Regions from separate parts of the Lysinibacillus sp. NPDC093210 genome, predicted to be linked through region 2. Evidence: a T-box and tRNA genes for the amino acid it is inferred to sense, from the RefSeq annotation. Region 2 holds a T-box; the other holds one or more tRNA genes.

Region 1 (4,426 bases), on a different contig from region 2:
CCATTAACGGTGGTAGGCCCAATTATTTCCTTCATTCGTGAGGATCTCGGTATATCTAACGTACTTGCAGGCTTTCTAACAACTATTCCATTGCTTGCATTCGCGCTAGTGTCACCTATTGCCCCAGTAATAGCAAGAAAACTGGGTCTTGAATTAACTTTATTTATATCAACGATTTTATTAGCACTAGGAATTGTGCTGCGCTCACTAGGATCAACTGGATTACTCGTATTTGGTACAATGATAATAGGTGTAGCTATTTCATTTGGTAACGTCCTTATTCCAGGGCTACTTAAAATGAAATTCCCTTATCATGTTGGATTACTGATGGCATTTTTCACAATGTCCATGAACTTAACAGCTGGAATTGGCGCTGGTATTAGTTATCCCATAGCTAATGCATCTCTTGGCTGGCAAGGTGCACTTGCAATCGCTCTAGCTCTTGTCGTAGTGACTATTCTGATTTGGATTCCACAATTAAAATTTAATAAGCCTGAACCAACTGTAGCCACTACGAAAGCACGTATACCATTATGGAAATCACCAGTTACTTGGGCAGTCACTGGCGCGATGGGTTTACAATCATTATTATTTTATACAACCGCAGCTTGGATTCCTGAAATCTATATTGCACAAGGAATAGCCGCAGATCGTGCAGGTTGGATGTTTTCCATCATGCAAATTTCACAAGTACCTATGGCTTTAGCTGTACCAATTATTGCTAGTAAAATGACGTCACAGCGACCTCTCGTTTTAATGTTTACTGCATTCTATTTCATCGGCTTTACTGGCCTTGTCATGGAATGGACTAGTCTTGCTGTATTGTGGATGATATTGCTAGGCTTAGCAGGTGGCGCATCATTTTCACTTGCAATGATGTTCTTTACACTTCGTACACGTACGGCATTTGAGGCAGCAGATTTATCTGGATTTGCACAATCATTAGGCTATTTATTAGCCGCAGTAGGTCCTATTTTATTTGGTTACTTACATGATTTATTTGGCGGCTGGGATACTGCTGGCTGGCTATTTGTTGTCGTTGCGGCATTACTATTCTTCTGCTCATTTAGAGCTTCTAGAAATGAATTTATAAATTAATAAAAGGCAGCTCATTATACTATGAGCTGCCTCTTTACATTTAGTAAGGGGGTTTCTGATAAAAATAATTGGGTGTATTATATACATTGACATAAGGCTTATGAAAAATATGTGTCGTTGCAGGAGATAATGGCGGAATCAACCAAGTCCAGTTGCCTGTTAAGTCACGGCCTGCCTTCTGCTCAGCTTCTTCAAATAGCTTAAATTGCTGTGCAGCAGTATGATGATCGACTATACTTACACCATCTTCTTTAAAGGAATGGAGTACAGCAATATTTAATTCAACTAATGCACGATCACGCCAAAGCGATGCCTGCTTTGTTGTATCGAGACCAAAAATTTCAGCGATCTTCGGTAACATATCATAACGATCATGATCCGCTAAATTACGTGCCCCAATTTCTGTCCCCATATACCAGCCATTAAAAGGTGCCGCCTGAAAATCAATACCTGCCATTTGAAAGCGCATGCTTGAAATAATCGGCACCGCATACCATTTCAACGCTAGTTTCTCCACCTGTGGATGCTCAGGATGGCGAATGGCAACTTCCAATACATCTTCACGTGGAATTGTAAATAATTGCGGTTTACGATTATCCACCTGTATAACGAGTGGTAGTACATCAAATGCCGTTCCTTCACCCTGCCAACCTAGTGATTCGCATACTTTTGTAAATGGCACAGAATGTGGATCACCAACGATGCCTGCTTCTGTCTCATAGCCTGCATAACGTATGAGCTGATGATTCCAAATCTTTACTCTTCCAGATGCAAATACGGTTATCGTTGGACGGATTTTACCATCATTTGTCGCATATCGAATATGATGTAGCAACTTCTCAAATATACCTTGCTCATCTAAAACATCGCGTGCATCCTCAACATGCAGTGAGTGCCAAAATAATCTTCCGATACATTTATTACTATTACGCCAGGCTACTCGTGCGCCAAAAGTAAGTTCCTCTGTTGAAGGAATATATATTCCCTCTTGTTCAACTTGCTGTAATCTATTTGTTAGCCATTGTGCAGACTCATTTTGTTCCATTTGATAAAGTGTTAAAAAACGTTGTATCTCTTGTAGTTTCATGTCGTTTTCCTCCATCTAACCTCATATTAGATGAATAGAAATAAATTCACCACGAAAAAATCCATCAGAAAACATACATCTTTTATATATGAAATACTTTGTTCAAATTTAAACCGACAGTCGAAAATTCTTCTACCAAATTTTATAATAACTAAGTAAATAATTTGAAAAATTACAAAGAAAAAGCATGTAGCAACAATATGCTACATGCTTTACTAGATGACCCCTACGGGATTCGAACCCGTGTTACCGCCGTGAAAGGGCGGTGTCTTAACCGCTTGACCAAGGGGCCATGGCTCCGAAGGCAGGACTCGAACCTGCGACAACCTGATTAACAGTCAGGTGCTACTACCAACTGAGCTACTTCGGAATAATTTTATAATGGGCCTAAATGGACTCGAACCATCGACCTCACGCTTATCAGGCGTGCGCTCTAACCAGCTGAGCTATAGGCCCTCTTTGGAGCGGGTGATGAGAATCGAACTCACGACATCAGCTTGGAAGGCTGAGGTTTTACCATTAAACTACACCCGCAAAAAAAGATGGGTCAGGACGGAATCGAACCGCCGACACTTAGAGCTTCAATCTAATGCTCTACCAACTGAGCTACTGACCCGGAAAAACAAAATGGAGGAGGTAGAGGGATTCGAACCCCCGCGCGGTGTTACCCGCCTGTCGGTTTTCAAGACCGATCCCTTCAGCCAGACTTGGGTATACCTCCGGAAACAAATAAATATGGTGGAGCCTAGCGGGATCGAACCGCTGACCTCCTGCGTGCAAGGCAGGCGCTCTCCCAGCTGAGCTAAGGCCCCAATTTTAAAAGATGGTCGGAATGACAGGATTCGAACCTACGACCCCTTGGTCCCAAACCAAGTGCTCTACCAAGCTGAGCTACATTCCGTTACTGTCTATCTTATCTTTTTATGGCGCGCCCGGCAGGAGTCGAACCCACAACCTTCTGATCCGTAGTCAGACGCTCTATCCAATTGAGCTACGGGCGCTTAATATTAAAAAATGGTGCCGAGGGCCGGAATCGAACCGGCACGGTAGTCACCTACCGCAGGATTTTAAGTCCTGTGCGTCTGCCAGTTCCGCCACCCCGGCACATTTGGAGCGGAAGACGAGGTTCGAACTCGCGACCCCCACCTTGGCAAGGTGGTGTTCTACCACTGAACTACTTCCGCATGTGCATAAGATTATTTATCCTGGCAATTATGTAATTAAAATAAATGATGCGGGTGAAGGGAGTCGAACCCCCACGCCTTGCGGCGCTAGATCCTAAGTCTAGTGCGTCTGCCAATTCCGCCACACCCGCAAATATGATGAGCCATGAAGGACTCGAACCTTCGACCCTCTGATTAAAAGTCAGATGCTCTACCAACTGAGCTAATGGCTCATATTATGAATAAAAAATGGCTGGGGTACCTGGATTCGAACCAGGGCATGACGGAATCAAAATCCGTTGCCTTACCGCTTGGCTATACCCCAATAGTTTATATGGGGCGACTGATGGGAATCGAACCCACGAATGTCGGAACCACAATCCGATGCGTTAACCACTTCGCCACAACCGCCATATTAAATATAACAGTAGCTTAACCTAAAAAAATTGGCAGGGGCAGTAGGAATCGAACCCACACCAAAGGTTTTGGAGACCTCTATTCTACCGTTGAACTATGCCCCTATAAGTAAAAACTGGTGGAGGGGGACGGATTCGAACCGCCGAACCCTAAGGAGCGGATTTACAGTCCGCCGCGTTTAGCCACTTCGCTACCCCTCCAAGGGCTGATGCCGGCGATAGGAGTCGAACCCACGACCTACTGATTACAAGTCAGTTGCTCTACCAACTGAGCTACACCGGCAAAAAAAGAGACGGTCCCGACCGGGATCGAACCGGCGATCTCCTGCGTGACAGGCAGGCATGTTAACCGCTACACCACGGGACCTTAATTTGGTTGCGGAGACAGGATTTGAACCTGTGACCTTCGGGTTATGAGCCCGACGAGCTACCACTGCTCCACCCCGCGACAATATTACTTTAAATTTATAAAATGGTGGAGGATGACGGGCTCGAACCGCCGACCCTCTGCTTGTAAGGCAGATGCTCTCCCAGCTGAGCTAATCCTCCACGTAAAAAAACAAGCGAAGCGACGTCCTACTCTCACAGGGGGAAGCCCCCAACTACCATCGGCGCTAAAGAGCTTAACTTCCGTGTTCGGTATGGGAACGGGTGTGACCTCT
Region 2 (11,555 bases):
TATTGCCATTTGCAAAGCTTGATACTAATCGACGTTATCCTATTTTACGAAAAGAAGCCAATTGGTATGTAACGATAATTGGTGGACGTGAAGGCTATATTCACAGTTCTAAGGTAGCTATAGATCGTGGTGTTCCTGTTATGATGTACCACCATTTATTGAAAGTGAATGAGCTTGGACGCTTTAAAAATGTAAGTACTACAATGACAGATACTCAATTCGCTAATGAAATGAAGTATTTGAAAGATAAAAAATTTGAAACGGTTAGTGCTGATGATTTATTACGTTTTATGCGTAATGAAATTACATTACCCGCTTATTCGATCGTCCTAACATTTGATGATGGCTTATTATCCACAAGAGAATATGCTTATCCAATATTAAAAAAACATGGTTTTCAAGCAACGCAATTTTTAATTACGTATCGAAATGAATATTCTCCTGCAGAGCAACTATTTAATTATAATGATTTACAAGCACTTTCAAGACAAGATATGGAGCTCATGCAAGATGTCTTTACGTATGAGTCTCACACATACAATTTACATGATATGATCGGAAATAAAGGGAAAATGTTGCTAATTCCATATCATGAAGTTGTACAAGATTTAAAGCGCAGTTTAACAATAATTCCTGGGGCAAAAGCATTTGCGTATCCATTTGGTCAATATACTACCAATACAATTTATGCAGTAAAAGAAGCAGGATTTGCAATGGCCTTTTCAACTAAGCCTGGCTACAACAATCCGTATGATGATGTTTACCAAATTAAACGCTTATACAGCGATCAACAAACGTCCTTCACACAGTTCAAAAAAATGGTCTCACCGTATGCACAATAACAGAGGATGGCTCTTAATTGCCTTCTTCGATTATACAAAACAAACCCGCACCTTCCATGAAGATGCGGGTTTGTTTTGTAAGGAATTACTCGATTAAATTTTTTGTGTGCAAACAAAAATAGCACAGTTCGGTGAATAAGAGGCGAGGAACGATTCAGCCTAATAGCTCATATAATACATGAGAATTAAAAACATAGGTCCATATTAGGGGTGAATGTATGCCAGCAATAACAGGCCAGCAATATATTAAACGCATTGACGCATTGCAAACATATATATCGATAGATGGGGAAGTCGTTACGGGAAATGTTTCAGAACATCCGGCCTTTAAAGGCGTTATACAAAGTCAAGCTAAACTTTTTGATTTGCAGCATGATGAAAATTTACATGATAGTATGACTTATGTGTCACCTACAAGTAACCAGCGGGTCGGGATGTCTTATCTACAAGTGACAAAGGACGAAGATTTGGTGAAAAGACGTCAAGCTGCTCGAGAGTGGGCTTTATCTAATCATGGATTTATGGGAAGAAGTCCTGATTATATGAACACTACTTTAATGGCATTGGCTTCAGCAGCCGAATACTTAAAAGATAAGCCGAATTGTTTTCCGGATCATCTGCTGAATTTTTATGAATATGCACGTGAAAATGATTTAACGATGACACATACATTTATTGAGCCTCAAGTAAACCGTTCTAGTTATCAGTATGAAGATGATGAGGTCATCATTGCTGCTAAAATTGTAGGGAAGACGAACGAAGGTTTGGTCATTAAAGGTGCAAGATTGCTTGCAACACAGGGGGGCATTACTGATGAGCTCCTTGTGCTATCAACAAATGGTTTTGATGAGGAAAAGGGATTTGGTTTCTCCATACCTAGTAATACAAAAGGTTTGAAATTTTTATGTAGACAGTCTTTTGTTGGCGGTGAATCCACGTTTGATTATCCATTAAGCGCTCGATTTGAGGAAATGGATGCAATTGTTGTATTTGACGATGTCGTAGTACCGTGGGATCGCGTATTTTATTATGAAAACACAGAAGTTGCGAATAGTTTCATGAATGTTAGTGGTTTCCAAGCATATTCTTTACATCAAGTATTGTCTCGACAAATTGCTAAAACTGAATTTGTTTTAGGCGTTGTACAATCAATTGTTGATACGATTAATATCGGTAGTTATCAGCATGTGCAACAAAAAGTAGTTGACATTATTGTAACGCTAGAAACAATGAAGGCTTTATTACTTAAGTCAGAAATAGAAGCAAAAAGGGATGTTTTTGGCTTTATAAGACCAGATTTACCAACATTGCAAGTTGCCATTCAAGTTTTCCCCAAAGTCTATCCAACCTTTACGGAAATAATCCAATTGCTTGGTGCAAGTGGATTAATGTCTATTCCAAGTGAAAAAGCATTTGCCGCAGATAATGGGGACTTAGAGCATTATTTACAGTCATTTAGAGATGGTGGAGAGGACCGTGTAAAAAAATTTCGCTTAGCGTGGGATTTAACGATGAGTACTTTTGGCACAAGGCAAACACTTTATGAGCGATACTTCTTTGGAGATCCGGTTCGCTTATCGGGCTTGCTCTACCAAACTTATAATCGCGAGTCATTTATGCAAAGAGTAGAAAATTTCTTAAAAAGATAGCTTTAAAGAAACGATTTATGTTTGAAGAATTCGATAATTTTGTATAAAATAGAAATGCAATGATTGACAGAAGAACATAATTTTTTTATAATGTGCGTTAGAAAATAGAAAAAACGATGATGGAAAAAGTACGTATTTGTGCGTGTGAAGAAAGGGATTTCTAGGCTGAAAAAATCCTCACGTCAACAAGTGCCGAAAGCTACTCCAGAGTGCAGCTAATCCCTGCCGTTCACTTACGTTACAAGTGCTAAAGAGGTAAGTATGTATAATATGCTTACAACTAGGGTGGTACCGCGAGACAATTCACAAAGTCCTCGTCCCTTTTTGGGATGAGGGCTTTTTTATGCGTACAAGCGGATTCATATCGTAATTTTTACACAATTAGAGGAGGAACTTTTCATATGAAAGCAGCAGAAATTCGCCGTTTGTATTTAGAATTCTTTAAAGAAAAAGGACATCATCATGAACCATCAGCACCACTTGTGCCAATTAATGACCCTTCATTACTTTGGATTAACTCAGGTGTTGCAACATTAAAACCTTATTTTGACGGTCGTATTATTCCTGACAATCCACGTATTACAAATGCACAAAAATCAATTCGTACGAACGATATAGAAAATGTAGGGAAGACTGCACGTCACCATACATTTTTTGAAATGCTAGGGAACTTTTCTATTGGCGATTACTTCAAAAAAGAAGCAATTCATTATGCATGGGAATTTTTAACGGACAAAAAGTGGATGGGCTTTGACCCTGAACTTTTATCGATTACAATACATCCAGAAGACCAAGAAGCATATGATGTTTGGCATAACGAAATTGGTATTCCTGAAGAGCGCTTAATTCGATTAGAAGGAAACTTCTGGGATATTGGTGAAGGTCCATCTGGTCCAAACTCAGAAATTTTCTATGACCGAGGAGAAGAATATGGTTCAGATCAAAATGATCCAGAAATGTATCCTGGCGGTGAAAACGAGCGCTATTTAGAAGTTTGGAACTTAGTGTTCTCTCAATTTAACCACAATCCAGACGGTACTTATACACCATTACCAAAGCAAAATATTGATACTGGAATGGGTCTAGAACGTATTGTTTCGGTTGTACAAAATGTTCCGACGAACTTTGATACTGATTTATTCATGCCAATCATTGAAAAAATTGAACAGTTTGCAAATCGAAAATACAAACGTCCAGGTGAAGTTGCGTTAAGCGAAATCTTCGGCTCAGAAGAAGATATTAATACGCCTTTCAAGGTGATTGCAGACCATATCCGTACTGTAGCATTCGCTATCGGTGATGGTGCACTTCCTTCTAATGAAGGCCGTGGTTACGTATTGCGTCGTTTACTGCGCCGTGCAGTGCGCTATGCTAAGCAAATCGGTATTGAAAAACCGTTCATGTTTGAATTAGTACCGACAGTTGGCGAAATTATGGTTGATTTCTACCCAGAAGTTACGGAGAAATGCGAATTTATCCAACGTGTTATTAAAAACGAGGAAATTCGTTTCCATGAAACATTAGATGGCGGTCTTGCAATCTTTAACGAGGTTGTGGAAGCTCAAAAAGCAGCAGGCCATGATTATATCCCTGGAGCAGATGCATTCCGTCTCTATGACACGTATGGCTTCCCAATTGAATTAACAGAAGAATATGCGGAAGAAGTAGGCATGAAGGTAGATCACGAAGGATTTGAAGTTGCAATGAACGAGCAACGTGAGCGTGCGCGTGCTGCTCGCCAGGATGTTGATTCAATGCAAGTACAAAATGAAGTTCTAGCAAACTTAACAGTAGCAAGTGAATTTGTTGGGTATGATACATTATCGGTTGAAACTGAAATTGCAGCGATGATTGTTAATGGACAAGTAACTAAAGTAGCTTCAGAAGGTCAAGAAGCGTTAGTTGTATTAGCAAAAACACCATTCTATGCTGAAATGGGTGGACAAATTGCAGATAGCGGTGTAATTGCAAATGATGGCTTTACAGCAATCGTTAAGGATGTTCAAAAAGCACCAAATGGACAACCGTTACACACGGTTCTTGTGGAATCAGGCGAAATGCATGTTGAAGATGCGGTAAAAGCGGTTGTTAATCGTGAGGAACGTAATCTAATCATTAAAAACCATACAGCAACGCACATTATGCAACGTGCATTAAAAGATATATTAGGTGATCATGTGAACCAAGCAGGCTCATATGTTGGTCCAGATCGTTTGCGTTTTGACTTCTCTCACTTCGGTCAAGTAACAAAAGAAGAATTACAACAAATTGAGCGTATCGTTAATGAAAAAGTGTGGGAAGATATTGAAGTCGTGATTCAAGAAAAAGCAATAGATGAAGCTAGAGCAATGGGCGCAATGGCATTATTCGGTGAGAAATACGGAGATATCGTTCGCGTAGTATCTATTGGTGATTATTCAATCGAACTTTGCGGTGGTATCCATGTAAAACGTTCTTCTGAAATAGGCTTCTTTAAAATTGTTTCAGAAGGTGGTATCGGTGCAGGAACTCGTCGTATAGAGGCTGTAACTGGTAAAGTGGCATATGAGGCAGTCAAAGAAGAAGAGGCGCTATTAAATGATGCAGCAACACTTTTAAAAGCAAATCCGAAAGATATTGTGACAAAAGTCCATGCATTACAAGCAGATTACAAAGAATTACAACGTGAAAATGAAGGATTGTCACAAAAAATTGCGAATGCTCAAGCAGGCGCTATCGTAGATGCAGCACAAACTTTTGGTGATGTAACAGTACTTTCAACTAAAGTGGAAGCAAAAGACAACAACCAATTGCGTCAAATGATGGATGACTTAAAAGGTAAAATGACGAAAGCCGTTGTCGTATTAGGTGCTGTTGATGGCGATAAAGTTATGTTATGTGCAGGTGTTACGAAAGATTTAGTTGGTGGCAATTACCATGCAGGAAATATTGTGAAAATGGTTGCGGAAGCTTGTGGCGGTAAAGGTGGCGGTCGTCCAGATATGGCGATGGCGGGTGCAAAAGATGCTTCAAAACTTGATGAAGCGCTACTTTCTGTGTATGATTACGTTAAATCCATTTAATTAATACGTCAAATCGGTTATAATAAAGAGAAATCGGAGATGAGCTTCTTTGCACATCTCCTTATTTCTGAAAGCGAGGTGCTGGTCATGAGTTCATTTGATCAAACGATGAAATTTAATTTTCCAGAAGAATCAATGGAACAGGAAGTCAAGCAGGTAATGTTGAAAGTACATTCTTCATTAGAGGAAAAGGGATATAATCCTATCAATCAGATTGTCGGTTACTTACTTTCTGGTGATCCGGCGTATATTCCTCGCCATCAGGATGCTCGTAATTTAATTCGCAAGCTAGAGCGTGACGAAATTCTAGAAGAGCTTGTTAAATTTTATATCAAAAAGAATAACGAGGGCTAGAAATGAGAATTATGGGATTGGACGTTGGGTCGAAAACAGTAGGTGTTGCAATTAGCGACGCACTTGGCTGGACGGCTCAAGGTATTGAAACCGTAAAAATTGATGAAGCAAATGGCGAATTCGGCATCGACCGTATCGCTGAGCTAGTGAAGGAATATACTATTACTGAATTTGTTGTAGGATTCCCGAAAAACATGAATAATACGGTTGGACCTCGTGGTGAAGCTTCTGAAAACTATAAAAAGTTATTAGAAGATACATTTTCACTTCCGGTTAAACTTTGGGATGAGCGTTTAACGACGATGGCTGCCGAGCGCATGCTAATCGAAGCGGACGTAAGTCGCAAAAAACGCAAGCAAGTCATTGATAAAATGGCGGCTGTGATGATTTTACAAGGCTATTTAGATAGCAAAAACTAATTAATGAGGTGGCAAACATGGCACACGAGCATAACCATGAAGAAGAATTACATGTACAACACATTACAGTGATTGATGAAAACGGAAACGAGCAGCTTTGCGAAGTGATTCACGTACACGAGTCTCCTGAGTTCGGCAAATCTTATGTATTTTACTCAATGGTAGGCGCTGAAGAAGATGAAGATGGTTCTGTAGAAATTTTCGTATCTTCATTTGTACCATCTGAAAACGGTGAAGATGGCGAATTAACACCGATTGAAACAGAAGCAGAGTGGGACATGGTAGAAGACGTTTTAAACGCTTTAGAGGACGAAGACGAAGAATAATTGTTTTCATTTTAGAGTGTAAGGAACAAGGATGGCACAAGCGGTCCTTGTTCTTTTTTTACGCCATCAACTTCGTGTTTCGAAGAAGGGGTAGTAGAGCACATAGAAATTTAGACAATAAGTAAATATTGTAAGGAGGAATAAAAATGAACGAGGAAACACAAGAATTCATAATAATAGGTGACAATGGCAAAGAGCAAACATGCCGTGTTGTTTTTACATTTGATGCAGAGGAAAAATCATATGTACTGTTTTCCCTAATCGATGAAAACGGACAGGAAATTCCAGGTGATATTTCAGCTATGACATTCGATTATGATGATAACAGCGGAGAAATGACCAATTTACAACCTGTTGAAACAGAAGTAGAATGGGAAATGATTAATGAAGTTGTATTAACGCTTCTTGATGAATTCCAAGAAGAGCCACAGCTTATTACTGTAACGAATGAGGATGGTACGGATCAAGTGTGCGAGGTGATTCATACATTTGCTTCAGAGCAATTTGGTAAATCTTACGTACTTTATGTAGCTGTCTCAGACAAGCCGATGGAGGAGCGAGATATTTTCGCCGCGCAATACGTACCTGGAGCAGATGGAACAATTGAGGATTTACTACCGATTGAGACGGACGAAGAATGGGAATTTGTAGAAGATGTTTTAAATGATTTATAAAAAGAACGGACGATAGTTAAAAGACAAAGCATACTCGAAGTACGACTTCGAGTATGCTTTTTTTACAGTCTATAGAAAGTGCCAGGCACTCAAACAATAAAAATACACGAAGACTCCTGTAGCTTACGTCTTGCCCTATCGGCGATTCTGGAGTTTTATAAGCGGGCTTATAATGCCTGCGGAAATCGAAGTGGATTTTTACGATTTAGAAGGCTGGAATGGTTTACAACGATAGGTCTAATAGAAAATTTCTATATGAACCTTAAAAGTATTCTATCTGATGATGACTATTTTGTGTTTTAGAGAAAAAATAGCTATCTAAGTACGTAAAAAAGGTAAAACGCTTTGCCGAAAATTGTGTCTTTAAAGATATGTGGAATAAATAAGAAAAAAAGGCATTGACCAATTACTAGTAACCAGATAAGATTTGTTGTAATAAAAATAGAAAATTTCAAATACTTTATTTTTAAAGAGAACAATTCAATTGCACAAGAAATTCTCTATTTTTATTGCTTATAAAACCAAGTAAATTAATAAATTAAGGAGGATATGATGTGAAAAAAATATGGTTATTGTTTATTGGTACATTATTTATTGTATTAGCGGGCTGTACAGATTCAGAGCAGACAAAAAAAGACGAAACAGTGACATTAAGAGTAGGAGCAGCGAGTGTGCCACATGCGGAAGTTTTAGAGTATTTAGCAGATGATCTTGCAAAAGATGGTGTGAAACTAAATATTTCAATATTAAAAGATGCTGTACAAACTAATCAACAAACAGCAGACGGTGAACTCGATTTCAATTATTTTCAGCATATCCCTTTTTTAGAACAGACGAACAAAGAAAGTAATTTAGATTTAGTAAGTGTCAAAGGAATTCATATAGAGCCATTTGGTGTTTATTCAAAAACAATTAGCGATATAAAAGACTTACCACAAAATGCAAAAGTGGCTGTACCCAATGACGTTGTCAATTTTTCGCGTGCATTATTACTGTTTAAAAATAATGATCTTATCGAATTAGATGATGCAAAGAAAAATGATTATACAGTTGAGGATATTACAAAAAATGAAAAGAACATTCAATTTATCGGTGTCGATTCATTGCTGTTAGTTCGCTCCTTAGATGATGTAGATGCATCTGCTATCAATACGAACTACGCGTTAGAAGGTGGCTATAATCCACTTGACGATGCACTCATTATAGAAGGATCAGATTCTCCTTATGTCAATATTATCGCAACGACGAAAGAAAAACAGGAAGATGCTGCTATTCAAAAAGTTGTGAAATGGCTGACAAGTGAAAAGGCTCGTAAGTTTTTTGAAGACCAATATAAGGGAGCTGTCGTTCCAGTATTTTAGTTTTTATAGTGAATCTTAAAAGGTCGAATAATAGGGGGTAAGTGGATGATTGAATTTATTGATACGACGAAGGAATTCCATGTTGGTCAATCTACTGTAAAGGCGTTAAATCACATTAATTTAACTATTCAAAAAGGTGATATTTTTGGCGTGATTGGGTTTAGTGGAGCTGGAAAAAGTACTTTAATTCGGACTGTGAATTTACTCGAGGAGCCGACATCTGGCCAAGTACTTGTAAATGGAAAAAATTTAACAAAATTAAGTAAAAGACAATTACGTGAGGAAAAGAAAAATATCGGTATGATTTTTCAACACTTCAATCTTCTCCATTCAAAAACGGTTTTCGATAATGTGGCGATGCCGTTAGTGTTAAGTGGAGCTAAAAAATCGAGAATATCAGCGCAAGTTCAAGAGGTCTTAACTTTTGTCGGCTTAGAAGATAAGGCGCACCGTTATATTGATGAATTATCAGGTGGACAAAAGCAACGAGTAGGTATTGCAAGAGCACTAATAACAAAGCCAACGATTCTATTATGTGATGAGGCGACTTCTGCACTTGATCCGCAAACGACAAAATCAATATTAGCGTTACTAAAGCGGGTCAATATTGAGTATGGCATTACGATTTTAATGATTACACATGAAATGGAAGTCATTCGTGATATTTGTAATCGAGTAGCAGTAATGGAAAACGGAAAAATTATTGAAGAAGACAATGTCCTACACATTTTTTCCGCACCTAAGGAAGAAACGACGAAAAACTTTGTGCAGTCGGTTGTGCGAAACGAAATTCCACAATCTATTTATGACCAACTGAAGGTAATCGATGGAACGAAGCGTATTTATAATATCAAGTTTATCGGGGTGGATGTTGGCCAGCCCGTTGTATCACAAGTAGCTAAAAAATTCGCTGTCGATGTTAATGTTTTATTCGGCAATATTACAGAGCTTCAAGGCATTCCATTCGGACATTTAATTGTAGAGCTAGTTGGTACAGCAACGGAAATTCAGAAGGCATTTTTATATATTCAAAGCAAAAATATTCATATAGAGGAGGTCGTTGCACATGAAGGTGAGCACGCAAATTATTATCGACGCAGTGTTGGATACGCTGTACATGGTTAGTATTTCATTATTTTTTGGCGCTATTTTAGGATTTATATTAGGTGTTGTTTTAGTTGTTACACGAAAAGGGCACATTCTTGAAAGTAAAATCATCTTCTCAATTGTAAATCCGATTGTAAATACATTTCGTTCCATTCCGTTCATCATTTTATTAGTTGCCATCATTCCATTTACACGTTTACTTGTTGGAACAGCTATTGGCACAACAGCTGCTATCGTTCCACTGGTCTTGCATATTGGACCATATATTTCAAGATTAATTGAAAATTCTCTTCTTGAAGTAGATGAAGGCATTATTGAAGCCGCTAAAGCAATGGGGGCTTCTCCATTTCAAATTATTCATAAGTTTTTACTTCCTGAAGCTTTCCCATCATTAATATTAAGTGTTACGACAGCAACAATTGGTCTGATTGGTGCAACGGCAATGGCAGGTGCAGTAGGTGGAGGCGGTCTTGGGGATGTAGCCATTACTTACGGCTATCAACGCTTTGATAATGTTACCATTTTAGTAACAGTTGTTATTTTAGTAATACTTGTTCAAATTATTCAAAGTATCGGCAATACCATAGAAAGAAAGTTACGAAGAGTAGCATAAAGGAGAGCTGGCCATGAAGAAAATCCATTATCTAATAGGACTCATTTCATTATTATTTTTACTTGTAGCATGTTCAAAATCAGAAGGAAAAGATGTTGTGAAGGTTGGCATTCGTAGTTCGGAAATAAAGACGTGGGAATATATAAAAGAGCAAGCTGCAAAGGAAGATATACAATTAGAACTCGTGACATTTTCGGCACAATACGATCCCAATCAAGCATTGGCTGAGGGAGAGGTTGATATCAATGCCTTCCAGCACGTAGCTTACTTAAATTTGTTTAATACGAATAACGGTACAGATTTACAGGCGATTGGTACAACGATTATGGCGCCTATTGGTCTTTATTCGAACAAATACAATCGGGTAGAAGATATAAAAGATGGTGCTAAAATTGCTGTGCCAAATGATCCTTCCAACTGGGGGCGAGCATTGTTACTTCTGCAAGAATACGACCTGTTAACGGTCACGGATAATTTTGATGGCAGTGGTGGAGAAGATCGAATAAAAGATAACCCTAAAAATTTAACGATTGTGCCTGTAGATGGAGCGACGACTCCTCGTGTAATGGAAGACACTGATTTTGCGGTTATTAATAATGGGGTAGCTGTCGAAGCAGGTTTACTTTTAAAGGACGCCATTATTCATGAAAATGAAACAGCGAAACCTTTTATCAATGTCATTGTGGCAAAGCCGGAAGACAAGGACAAGGACATATTGAAAGAAATAGTTGAAATATATCAGCGTAAACAAACGGCAGATTTTGTCTCTGAGGTTTCCAAGGGTAACTATATTCCTGTCAAGATGTCATTGGATGAATTAGCAACATGGAAAGCATTTTATTCATATTAAAAGGAGAGATGATGAAAAATGACAGAGAAAAAACAATTGAAGCTTGCTTTATATTTAATTGGGGCAGGGATGCATGTTGCGGCATGGAAGCATCCTTTAGCGCAGGTCGATGCAAGCATCGATATAAAGGCTTTACAGAAAGCAGCGCAGCTAGCCGAAAAAGGTAAGTTTGACATTGCCTTTGTTGCTGATAGCTTGGCAATTAATCGCGAATCCCACCCACATATTTTAAATCGTTTTGACCCATTAATTCAAATTACAGCGCTGGCAGCGGCAACGTCAAAAATTGGCCTTGGTG

What was found. The T-box of region 2 lies ahead of alaS (alanine--tRNA ligase). A T-box ahead of a tRNA ligase gene usually reads a tRNA of that ligase, here a tRNA-Ala.
Region 1: it encodes a tRNA-Ala, which carries the amino acid that the T-box ahead of alaS (alanine--tRNA ligase) is inferred to sense. The anticodon was not compared.

The regions. Positions count from the first base shown of each region.
Region 1 is NZ_JBIVOE010000004.1:377,983-382,408, forward strand. Features, by position in the region: gene ACIP9C_RS13170 (CynX/NimT family MFS transporter) at 1-1,098, shown strand, start outside; gene ACIP9C_RS13175 (nitric oxide synthase oxygenase) at 1,139-2,185, opposite strand; tRNA gene ACIP9C_RS13180 (tRNA-Glu) at 2,406-2,477, opposite strand; tRNA gene ACIP9C_RS13185 (tRNA-Asn) at 2,479-2,555, opposite strand; tRNA gene ACIP9C_RS13190 (tRNA-Ile) at 2,568-2,641, opposite strand; tRNA gene ACIP9C_RS13195 (tRNA-Gly) at 2,646-2,719, opposite strand; tRNA gene ACIP9C_RS13200 (tRNA-Phe) at 2,729-2,801, opposite strand; tRNA gene ACIP9C_RS13205 (tRNA-Ser) at 2,814-2,906, opposite strand; tRNA gene ACIP9C_RS13210 (tRNA-Ala) at 2,922-2,997, opposite strand; tRNA gene ACIP9C_RS13215 (tRNA-Pro) at 3,010-3,086, opposite strand; tRNA gene ACIP9C_RS13220 (tRNA-Arg) at 3,110-3,186, opposite strand; tRNA gene ACIP9C_RS13225 (tRNA-Leu) at 3,201-3,289, opposite strand; tRNA gene ACIP9C_RS13230 (tRNA-Gly) at 3,295-3,369, opposite strand; tRNA gene ACIP9C_RS13235 (tRNA-Leu) at 3,419-3,500, opposite strand; tRNA gene ACIP9C_RS13240 (tRNA-Lys) at 3,509-3,581, opposite strand; tRNA gene ACIP9C_RS13245 (tRNA-Gln) at 3,599-3,673, opposite strand; tRNA gene ACIP9C_RS13250 (tRNA-His) at 3,684-3,759, opposite strand; tRNA gene ACIP9C_RS13255 (tRNA-Trp) at 3,796-3,869, opposite strand; tRNA gene ACIP9C_RS13260 (tRNA-Tyr) at 3,882-3,965, opposite strand; tRNA gene ACIP9C_RS13265 (tRNA-Thr) at 3,975-4,047, opposite strand; tRNA gene ACIP9C_RS13270 (tRNA-Asp) at 4,059-4,131, opposite strand; tRNA gene ACIP9C_RS13275 (tRNA-Met) at 4,138-4,212, opposite strand; tRNA gene ACIP9C_RS13280 (tRNA-Val) at 4,238-4,313, opposite strand; partial or broken rRNA gene rrf (5S ribosomal RNA) at 4,328-4,426, opposite strand.
Region 2 is NZ_JBIVOE010000002.1:30,932-42,486, reverse strand. Features, by position in the region: gene ACIP9C_RS05815 (polysaccharide deacetylase family protein) at 1-842, shown strand, start outside; gene hpaB (4-hydroxyphenylacetate 3-monooxygenase, oxygenase component) at 1,061-2,491, shown strand; T-box leader at 2,599-2,816, shown strand; gene alaS (alanine--tRNA ligase) at 2,893-5,553, shown strand; gene ACIP9C_RS05800 (IreB family regulatory phosphoprotein) at 5,641-5,907, shown strand; gene ruvX (Holliday junction resolvase RuvX) at 5,910-6,326, shown strand; gene ACIP9C_RS05790 (DUF1292 domain-containing protein) at 6,344-6,652, shown strand; gene ACIP9C_RS05785 (DUF1292 domain-containing protein) at 6,799-7,326, shown strand; gene ACIP9C_RS05780 (MetQ/NlpA family ABC transporter substrate-binding protein) at 7,881-8,687, shown strand; gene ACIP9C_RS05775 (methionine ABC transporter ATP-binding protein) at 8,733-9,812, shown strand; gene ACIP9C_RS05770 (methionine ABC transporter permease) at 9,754-10,407, shown strand; gene ACIP9C_RS05765 (MetQ/NlpA family ABC transporter substrate-binding protein) at 10,421-11,257, shown strand; gene ACIP9C_RS05760 (LLM class flavin-dependent oxidoreductase) at 11,276-11,555, shown strand, end outside.